Regions from separate parts of the Candidatus Pelagibacter sp. PS_34 genome, predicted to be linked through region 2. Evidence: riboswitches for the same ligand, from Rfam matches in the RefSeq annotation. Region 2 holds a riboswitch; each other region holds the start of a gene.

Region 1 (3,277 bases), 140 kb from region 2:
CAGCTTCAACTAAAATGACATCTAAATTATGATTTTCTATTAAATTAATTGCACAGGATAAACCAGTGTACCCTCCACCTATTACAACAATTTCTGAACTGATATCTTTATTAAGTTTATCTAGATTTAAATTTTCACTTGAATGATCTTCCCAATAACTACTAACTGGGGTGTTAAATTGATAAATATCAGAATGATAAATATTTTTCATTAACAAGACCCTAGCACGCAATTAATACTTAATTCTAGTCAAACTTCTAATTTTTTAGGATTTGAAATGAACTTAAAAGACTCAAGCCCTATTTTTCATAGGGCTTGAGTTAGATTGGTTAAGCAGCACTTACTCTTTGCTCTATGTGCTCTTTATTATTAGAACTTGAAGAAACCTTTTGAAACAATTTAATAGGAACTCCTTTTGATAAAATATCTAATACCGGGCAATGTGTATTTACCGTATCAATCAATTTATCTATTTCAGCTTTTGGTGATGAAGATTTAATATCAACAGTACCAGAGATGGATTGAAAGCCAGGTCTAGTGTTTTTATTTAAAGCTAAAAAACCCTGAAGATCTAATTCACCTTTTAATTTAACACTAACACTCTCAATATTAATACCCGCTGCTGTAGCAAATGCTTTATAGGTTATCTCCTGACACGTTGCTAACGCTGCTAATATTAACTCTACTGGGCTCGGACCTTCGTCTTTACCACCAAAACTTTTGGGTTCATCAACAACTAATTTATGCTCTCTAAGAGTGACTACAGATTGAAGTCCTTCCTTAAGAATTGAATTGCTTTCATATTGGACCACAGCATTTTTTGGGTTGGCTGTAAAATCCTTCTGTAGATTACTTATTGTTTCTTTTAGATTGTTACTCATTTTTTTTCTCCTGTTTTAGTGCTTCGACATATGTCAGGCGCACAATTTAGTTAAATGCCCTTCTTAATTTATTTACGCTTTGTCTCCATATTCAGTCATATGTTTTGGAATTCTTTTATTTTTTCCATACATAAAATGATTTTCCATGTTCTCTCGATATTTACTTGCTGGAACAGTTAAACCAATAGATTCAGCAACTTCCCTAATCAACATTGGGTTTGCTCCACAGCATACTCCAAGGTAATTAATACCTAGCTCATAAGCATCTTTTGCAAATTTACCTATTTCATATCTATTACAAAAGTGTGGGTCCAATGCTGTTGGAAACGTTCTTCCATGAGGTGATGGACACTGACAATTACTTCTGTCCGGTAGATTAAAAAATGTTGGGTAATCTTCACTGGTTCTATAAGGAATAGGTAAAGCTCCAACATGACATTTAACTGCTTTTCTAATTTCTTTTAAAAAAGGAAACATGGTAGCAGGTCCTCTAAAACAATTTAAACCAACAACATCAGCCCCTAATTGCTCTAGCTCTTTACAGGTATCAACAACGGATTTTCCATCTCTCATTTTATTTTCACCCATTGGAGATATGGTTAATACAGTTGGTAAACCTGTTTTTTTCATAACTTCTAAAGCTTTAAAAGCTTCTTCAGCATAATAAAAAGTTTCACCAATTAACATATCAGCACCTTCTTCAACGGCCCAACCAATCATCTCTGTAAACATTCCTTCAACTTCTTTTTGAGATTGTGGATCATTATGTTTCCAGATATTTGAATTTGAAATATTACCTGCCATCAAATTTGGTTTTGATCCTTTAGGAGTATCTAGTGCTACTTTTTTAGCAATTTTTAATGCTGAACGATTTAGTGGTTCAAGAAGTTCTTCTTTACCAATAACACGCATTTTTTCTCTGTGTCCATTATAAGTAAAGGCCTCAACTACATCAGATCCTGCATGTTGAAATTCTCTATGTAAATTTTCTAAAACTTCAGGATGATCTAATGACACCATTGGAACAAATTCCCCTGATGACATGTAGCCACGTCTTTCTATCTCAAATAAAAAACCTTCTGCGCATATAACAGGTCCTTTATCTAATCTTTCTTTTAATTTATTTGTGCTCATTTTTTTTCCTCTTGTTTTGGAGAAAAAAGGTCACAAAATAATAAGAGGTTATATTCATAGGCCTCTTTTCTCCTTTTTAGTGCTTAAGCAAATGCAGGGCGCACAATATGGTTCAACTGCCCGGTTTAATTTTATGAAAGATAAAAAAAAACCACCTGTCTAAAGCGGTGGTTGAAGCGTCGCTTTAGCAGGATTTATAACGCGCTCTGCAATTTAACTTAAATCAGCGCACCTAAATATAATCAACTTTCTCTCAAACTGTCAATTGAAAAAATAAATAATAGTTAAAATTATGAGAATAATGACAATCCAAATACTAAGATTAGTTAAAAACTGCTTTAATTTAGAATTAGATTGTAGAAAAGCTGGGAGTACTAATAAGAGTATCCCTAGCATATAAACAAAGGGTAATATCTGATCTGCCATTTATATCGATGATAGCTTCATCTTTTTTGAATACTTTTTCTGAGGTGAATTTTTTATAACTGCTTGAGCACAACGCATGACCCCTCTTTTTTTATCAAAGGTCATTTTGGGTTCACCATACAATTTCCATCCATTGGATATGGCCTCCGTTACACGATGGCAAAATTCTGAAGTGTCGTCACTTGTAATAAATCTATAACCTTTCATAATCAGACCTTAACAAGTCCTAAATCATGTGTCTATGTTCAGTTTATTATTATTATTTTAAGTCTTTATGCTTCTACAGTCATTACTAATTTAATGAATAGCCAGCTGATCTTACGGTTCTAATTAATTCTTTAAATCCATCAATATTAATACTTTGTCTAAGTCTTCTTATATGAACATCAACTGTTCTTGTTTCAACATTGATATTATCAGACCAAACATTCTCTAGAATTTGATCTCTTGAGTAAACACGTTTAGGGTTTTTAATAAAAAAATTGATTAAATCATATTCCTTGGGTCCCAAATGAATTTCTTTGTTTTTTCTAAAAACACGTCGTGTTAATCTATCCACCTTAAGGTCTTCGAATTCAACAATATCAGAAACTAATGAGGGCTTAGATCTTCGAAGTAGCGCTTTTATTCTTGCAAGTAATTCTGGGAAACTAAAGGGTTTGGTGATGTAATCATCTGCACCAGAGTTTAACCCTTTAATCTTATCTTCATCCTCACCCTTAGCAGTAAGCATTATGATTGGAATTTCTTTAAATTTTTTTTCTTTTTTTAAAATTTTACAAATTTCTACACCCGAGAAATCGGGTAACATCCAATCTAATAAAACAAGATCAGGT
Region 2 (3,277 bases):
ATATTAACTACGGCATGTCCTTAGATGAATTTAAAGTGATTTTTTATTGGGAGTATGCTCATAGATTGTTAGCAAGATTTGTAGGTTTGTTTACTTTAGTGCCTTTGCTTTTCTTCACTCTTTATTTTAAAAAAACTCTGCATTATTCTAATAAATATTATTGGATTTTTTTTCTTGTGTGTCTTCAGGGGTTCATTGGTTGGTATATGGTATCTAGCGGATTAATTGAAAATAATGACGTTAGTCACTTTAGACTTAGCATTCATTTATCTTTGGCTTTATTTATTTTATGTTTAATTTTTTGGTATATTTTAGATATTCATAAAATTAAGAAATTTGAAAATAAAATTCCAAATTTATTTTTATTATTTATACTTAAATTGATAGTTTTGCAGATTGTATTGGGTGCTTTTTTATCAGGTTTAGATGGTGGTCTTATCTATAATTCATGGCCTGATATGAATGGTAGTTTTTTTCCAAATGATGTTAGTTATGGTGATTTAATTAGTACTCAATTATTTAACAACCCATCAATTATTCAATTTTTGCATAGATCAACTGCATATTTGCTTTTATTTTTTATAATCATTTTAAATTTTATCTATTTTAAAAAACAATATGATTTTAAATATGTATTATTTTTTGATGTTGCTATCTTGTTTCAAATTTTTTTAGGAATTATAACTTTGATTTCTGGTGTAGAGATTACATACGCTTCACTACACCAGCTAGGTTCAATATTAGTTTTGAGTTCTTATTTTTTGATATTATATAAAAACTCTAACTAACTGCTTTCAAATTCCCTTTAGAAGATTTATTTAAAGCTTGGTCTAAATCCTCAATAATGTCATCTATATGCTCAATACCAATACATAATCTTACGTATCCAGGAGTTACACCTGAGGCTAACAATTCTTTTTCTGTTAACTGACTATGAGTTGTTGTTGCAGGATGAATTGCTAAACTTCTTGCGTCTCCAATATTTGCAACATGATAAAACATTTTTAAAGACTCGATAAATCTCTTACCTGCTTCAATACCACCTTTGAGCTCAATACCAACTAAACCACCATTTCCTTCATTAAGGTATTTTTTAGCACGATCAGCAATTTTACCTTCATGTTCTGTTGGATAGATTACTCTTGTTACTTCTTTATTTTTCTTTAAATAGTCAACAACTTTTGATGCATTTGAGCAGTGTTGTTTCATTCTAAGAGCAACTGTTTCAAGCCCTTGAATAATTCCAAATGCATTGTCAGGTGATAGGGCAGAACCAAGATCTCTTAGTAATGTAACCCGCGCTCTTACTGCAAAAGAAACATTAGCCCCAGTTAATTCTGGAACCACTTTTCCCCATATAGCTCCACCGTAACTTGCGTCCGGTTCGTTAAATAAAGGTTGTCTTTTGGGATCAGCTGTCCAATCAAAATTACCTCCATCAACTAAAGCTCCACCTACAACTGTACCGTGACCACCTATATATTTTGTTAATGAATAAACTACTACTGCAGCACCATGTTCTAAAGGTTTGCAAATTACAGGGGCAGCTGTGTTGTCCATTATTAATGGTATATTGTATTTTTTACCAATATCAGAAACTTCTTTAATTGGAAAAACTCTCAAATAAGGATTTGGTAAAGTCTCACCATAAAAAGCTCTAGTTTTATCATCAACAGCTTTTTCAAAGTTTTTTGGGTCAGAAGGGTCTGCATATCTAACTTCAATACCAAGTTTACTTAATGTATGCGTGAATAACGAAATAGTACCTCCATATAAATCCGTAGAGCTGACTATATTATCTCCGGCTTGTGCAACGTTTAAAATTGCAAAAGTTGATGCGGTTTGTCCAGATGCTACTGTTAAACAGGCTAATCCTCCTTCTAATGAAGCAACTCTTTTTTCAAGAGCATCATTTGTTGGATTCATTATTCTTGTATAAATATTTCCAAATTCCTTAAGAGCAAACAAATTCGCAGCATGTTCAGTACTATCAAATTGATACGATGTTGTTCTATAAATTGGAACTGCTACTGCTTTGGTTGTTGGATCATTTCTATAATCACCACCATGTATAGCTATAGTCTCAGGGTTTTGTCTTTTTGTACTCATCTTAATACTCCTTTTTTAGTACTTTTGCTTTATGCAAGGCGTACAATACAGTTCAAATGCGCCTACCGATAATGTGGGTAAAAAATCCTTTTTAGCAATAACTAGCCTGCAATAGGAACAAATCGGCTATATAAAAATATCATTTAAGCAAGATATTGCAAGGGAAATATAAAATTGACATTATATCTAATAATAGTATTAATCCTCGCACAATGACAAAATTTCTAAAAAGTGGTGATTTAAACAGTAACTGGTTTGAGATTGATGCTAAAAATGCTGTAGTTGGCAGATTAGCTTCTATTATCGCTATGATTGTTAGAGGAAAAAATAAAACAACTTTTACACCTCATATGGATGATGGTGATTTTGTTGTTGTTAAAAATGTTGAACAAGCAAAGTTCACTGGAAAAAAATTTAAAGATAAAAAATATTATAGACATACTGGTCACCCAGGTGGAATTAAAGAAATTACTCCTGAAAAGTTATTAGAAAAAAATAAACCTGGAGAGACATTAAAATTAGCTATTAAAAGAATGTTACCTGGTGGAGTTCTAGGAAGAAAACAATTAACTAAAGTAAAAATTTATGCTGGTGAAGAACACCCTCATGCGGCACAAAACCCAAAACTTTTAGACTTAGGTAAATTAAACAGTAAAAATTTAATAAGAAATTAATATGGAAACAGCAGCTTCACCAAATAAAGTGTCTACAAAAAAACCTAAAATTAAATTAGATTTTAAAGATAGTAAATACGCAACTGGTAGAAGAAAAAAATCTATTGCAAAAATTTGGGTGAAAAAGGGTACTGGCAAAATTTACGTTAATGGCAGAACTATGGATGAGTACTTCACTAGCGGAAGTCACAAAATGCAAATCACAAGACCATTTGAGATTATAAACCAAGCAACTGATTATGATGTAAGATGTAGTGTAGCAGGTGGTGGACATACTGGTCAAGCTGGTGCAATGGTTCATGGTATTGCTAAAGCATTAATCTTATTTGATTCAGAGAATAGAGCAGTACTTAAGACAGAAAAGCTTAATACTAGAGACTCTAGATCGGTTGAAAGAAAAAAACCTGGTCGTAGAAAAGCAAGAAGAAGCTTCCAATTCTCGAAAAGATAATTCTTTTTTAACTCTAAACTGTTATAATAAAAAAATGCCTAAG
Region 3 (3,277 bases), 230 kb from region 2:
AATACATATTTGCCATTAGCTAGTACTGCACAAGCTCTAGATTGAATGGCAGATGTACCAACTGTTTTTAAACTTATTGTTCTAAACACCTCTCCAAAACCTGGAATATGCTTGTCAGCTATCTCGTTTACTGCCTCTGGTGTAATATCTCGACCTGTAAGCCCAGTGCCCCCTGTTGTAATTACAACATCTATTTCTGATTGATTAATCCAATCTTTAAGGATTTTAATGATGTCATCTTTGTTATCTTTACAAATTTTTCTATCTATTAATTTATGTTTAGCCTCTTCTATTTTTTTTACTAAGATCGCACCGGACTTATCGTTCTCAAAAGTTCTGGTGTCCGTAACAGTTAAAAGTGCTATATTTACAATCATAAATTTAAAATAATTATTATGATTATATTATCATTTTTATTTCTTCTAACAGCAACTTTATATTCAAGTGTTGGCTTTGGTGGTGGCTCTACCTATCTAGCCCTTCTATTAATTTGGGATATTCCTTACTTGATCTTTCCTGTAATTGCTCTCTTTTGTAATATTATTGTCGTATCAGGAAATTGTATAAATTATATTAAAGCTGGAAATATCAATTTTAAGATCCTTACCCCATATTTGATATCATCTGTGCCACTTGCATTCATAGGAGGATCTTTATCAGTAGATAAAGAAATTTTTGAAATTTTACTTTTTTTAGTCTTAGCACTAGCAGGAGTTCTACTTCTCATGAAATTTCAATCTTTTGATCAAAAAATTGAAGTTTATAACAAGATACCAAAAATATTATCGATATTAATTGGTGCATCTGTTGGATTTGTGTCTGGTGTAGTTGGAATTGGTGGTGGAATTTTCTTAAGCCCTATATTGTTATTAATTAGAGTAGATAAAGCAAAAAACATTGCAACAGCAGCATCATTATTCATACTGATTAATTCTTTATCAGGACTTGCTGGCCAATTTACAAAGGCATCAACAATAAATAGAATTTATGATTATTGGCCATTATTTCTGTTTGTTTTAATAGGCGGCCAGCTTGGAAACTATTTAAATCTTAAAATTTTTCCTGCAAGAATATTAGCTCTAGTGACATCAGGACTTGTCATATTTGTCGCTATTCGAATGGGACTGAAGTTGTTTGCATAACAGAAGTATTAAATTATTATAGAAAGATTATGAAAACATTTAGAGCATTTGGACCCACCATAGGAAAAACAAAGTTATCCAAAAAAATTATTACTATATTAAATAATCACGTTGATAAGTCTCAATTATCTAAAAAAAATGATTATAGTTCTAAACTTGCAAGTCAAATTAAGAATGAAATTAAGATACCTAAAACATTAATTAATAAGAGTTTGTCTAAAGAATTAATAAAAAATATTAAAGTTTACCTTGATAAGTCAGGTGTTAAAAAAATTGAAGAAATTAAGATAATAAATATATGGGTAGTTAGGCAATTAAAAAATGAATATAATCCAATTCATTATCATGAAGGACAATTGTCAGGGGTTGGCTATCTTAAAATCCCAAAAGATATGAATCAAAATAAACTAGTTAAGAATAAAAAGATTAAAACTAATGGAACAATTGATTTTATTAATGGTCAAAAAAACTTTTTAAGTCAAAGTATCTATAATTTAAACCCTAAATTAGGAGATCTATTGATTTTTCCAAATTATTTAATGCACACAGCTTATCCATTTAATGTTGATGGTGAGAGAAGATCCTTCTCATTTAATGCTAAAATATTATTCAAGAAGTGATTTACTAATCAGTCTAATAGATATATAAATAGTTTAACCGATTTGATCCATATTGCAGGTACTAACTGCTAAAAAGGAAATCATTATATAATTGGTAAAGGTAGTTGAACTGTATTGTGCACCTAGCATAGAGCCAAAGCACTAAAAAAGTAAGGAATAAAAATGGATATTAATTTTTTTAAAACAACACGAATTTTAGATGGTGGTATGGGACAAGAATTGTTGGCTCGTGGTATGAAGCCAAACGGAACATTATGGAGTGCTAACGCAGTATTAAAAGAAGAATACCATCAACTTTTATTAGATACTCATTTAGATTTTATAAAAGCAGGTGCTGAAGTTATTGTTACAGCAACCTTTACTACTAGACGAATAAGATTACGAGATAATAAAATTGAAGATAAATTTGAATACTTAAACAAAAAAGCTGGTGAGATAGCTCAGAAAGCAAAAGAAAAATATCCTAATGTGTTAATTGCAGGTGGTCTTCCACCACAATATTTAACATACGAAGAAGATACAAGGCCAGATCATGAAATTAAACAAAATTTTTATGATCAAGCAAAATTATTAGATCCTTATATTGATTTTTTTTACCTAGATGTTTTGTCTAGCGTAAAAGAGTTTAGGTTAGCAATTGAAGCAATTAAAGAATTTAATAAGCCATATTTAATAGGTGCTCATATTTCTGAGGGAATAAATCTTCCAAGTGGTGAAAAAATATCAGATATTATTAATCATATTAACCATAACAATTTACTAGGATTAATTTTATCGTGCGTTTCTCCTGAAAACTTTTCTGAAAATTTAGAAGAAGTAAAAAATTTAGGTGTTCCTTTTGGATTTAAACTTAATGCTTTCGTGACAACTAAGCCTAAAGATGGCTATACTAACAATTACAATATGAGCAAAACTGGTAACCCAAATGAATTTTTAGGTCAAAGAAAAGACTTAACACCTGAATTGATGGCAAATTTTGTTAAAAGATTTAAAGATACAGGTGCAACTATTTTAGGTGGATGTTGTGAAACAAGACCTTCTCATATTAAGGAAATGACTAAATTTAAATAGACTAATCGTTATCAGTTAATCCAGCACCAGCACCACTTTCTTTTAAACTGTCATTTTCCTCAACAAAAGTTTCTTCTGAAAGCTTATAAAGCTCATTCCATTCTTTTTCTTCAAACGAGTCTCTGTTTTCTAAAACTTTTAAGTAAATATTTTCAGCAGATACGATGATTTCGTTTTTAGTATAATTAGAATAAATATTGTTATTGAAGTTTAACAAAAACTCCCTGTCATCCATTTTTAAGAATATTCTTTTACCGATTACCTCAGCTGCTCTACTTACAAATGGTAGGAAAAGTAATGGATATGAGATTTTTTTAAACGTTATCTCATTTAAATTTTCTAGAGTTTTAATCTGATCTAAAAAATTTACCCCTGCGATTATTGGGCAATATTCATTTTTACCAGCCTCATTGTCTTGCTTTATGATGCTGATATTCTCTAACC

Evidence for each region. A riboswitch is a leader RNA that binds a small molecule or an ion and turns the genes downstream of it on or off. The one in region 2 is predicted to bind S-adenosylmethionine.
Region 1: another riboswitch for S-adenosylmethionine. It lies ahead of AC5SL3_RS02320 (homocysteine S-methyltransferase family protein); the one in region 2 lies ahead of AC5SL3_RS03080 (O-acetylhomoserine aminocarboxypropyltransferase/cysteine synthase family protein).
Region 3: another riboswitch for S-adenosylmethionine. It lies ahead of AC5SL3_RS01765 (homocysteine S-methyltransferase family protein); the one in region 2 lies ahead of AC5SL3_RS03080 (O-acetylhomoserine aminocarboxypropyltransferase/cysteine synthase family protein).

The regions. Positions count from the first base shown of each region.
Region 1 is NZ_CM182068.1:437,092-440,368, reverse strand. It holds gene AC5SL3_RS02330 (NAD(P)/FAD-dependent oxidoreductase) at 1-211, opposite strand, end outside; gene AC5SL3_RS02325 (OsmC family protein) at 330-881, opposite strand; SAM riboswitch class V at 886-950, opposite strand; gene AC5SL3_RS02320 (homocysteine S-methyltransferase family protein) at 954-2,015, opposite strand; SAM riboswitch class V at 2,082-2,146, opposite strand; gene AC5SL3_RS02315 (DUF1737 domain-containing protein) at 2,442-2,648, opposite strand; gene phoB (phosphate regulon transcriptional regulator PhoB) at 2,734-3,277, opposite strand, start outside.
Region 2 is NZ_CM182068.1:573,622-576,898, forward strand. It holds gene AC5SL3_RS03075 (COX15/CtaA family protein) at 1-788, shown strand, start outside; gene AC5SL3_RS03080 (O-acetylhomoserine aminocarboxypropyltransferase/cysteine synthase family protein) at 781-2,109, opposite strand; SAM riboswitch class V at 2,114-2,182, opposite strand; gene rplM (50S ribosomal protein L13) at 2,322-2,783, shown strand; gene rpsI (30S ribosomal protein S9) at 2,785-3,234, shown strand; gene argC (N-acetyl-gamma-glutamyl-phosphate reductase) at 3,269-3,277, shown strand, end outside.
Region 3 is NZ_CM182068.1:340,000-343,276, reverse strand. It holds gene AC5SL3_RS01780 (molybdenum cofactor synthesis domain-containing protein) at 1-377, opposite strand, end outside; gene AC5SL3_RS01775 (TSUP family transporter) at 396-1,142, shown strand; gene AC5SL3_RS01770 (2OG-Fe(II) oxygenase family protein) at 1,172-1,762, shown strand; SAM riboswitch class V at 1,852-1,915, shown strand; gene AC5SL3_RS01765 (homocysteine S-methyltransferase family protein) at 1,925-2,833, shown strand; gene AC5SL3_RS01760 (DUF3726 domain-containing protein) at 2,835-3,277, opposite strand, start outside.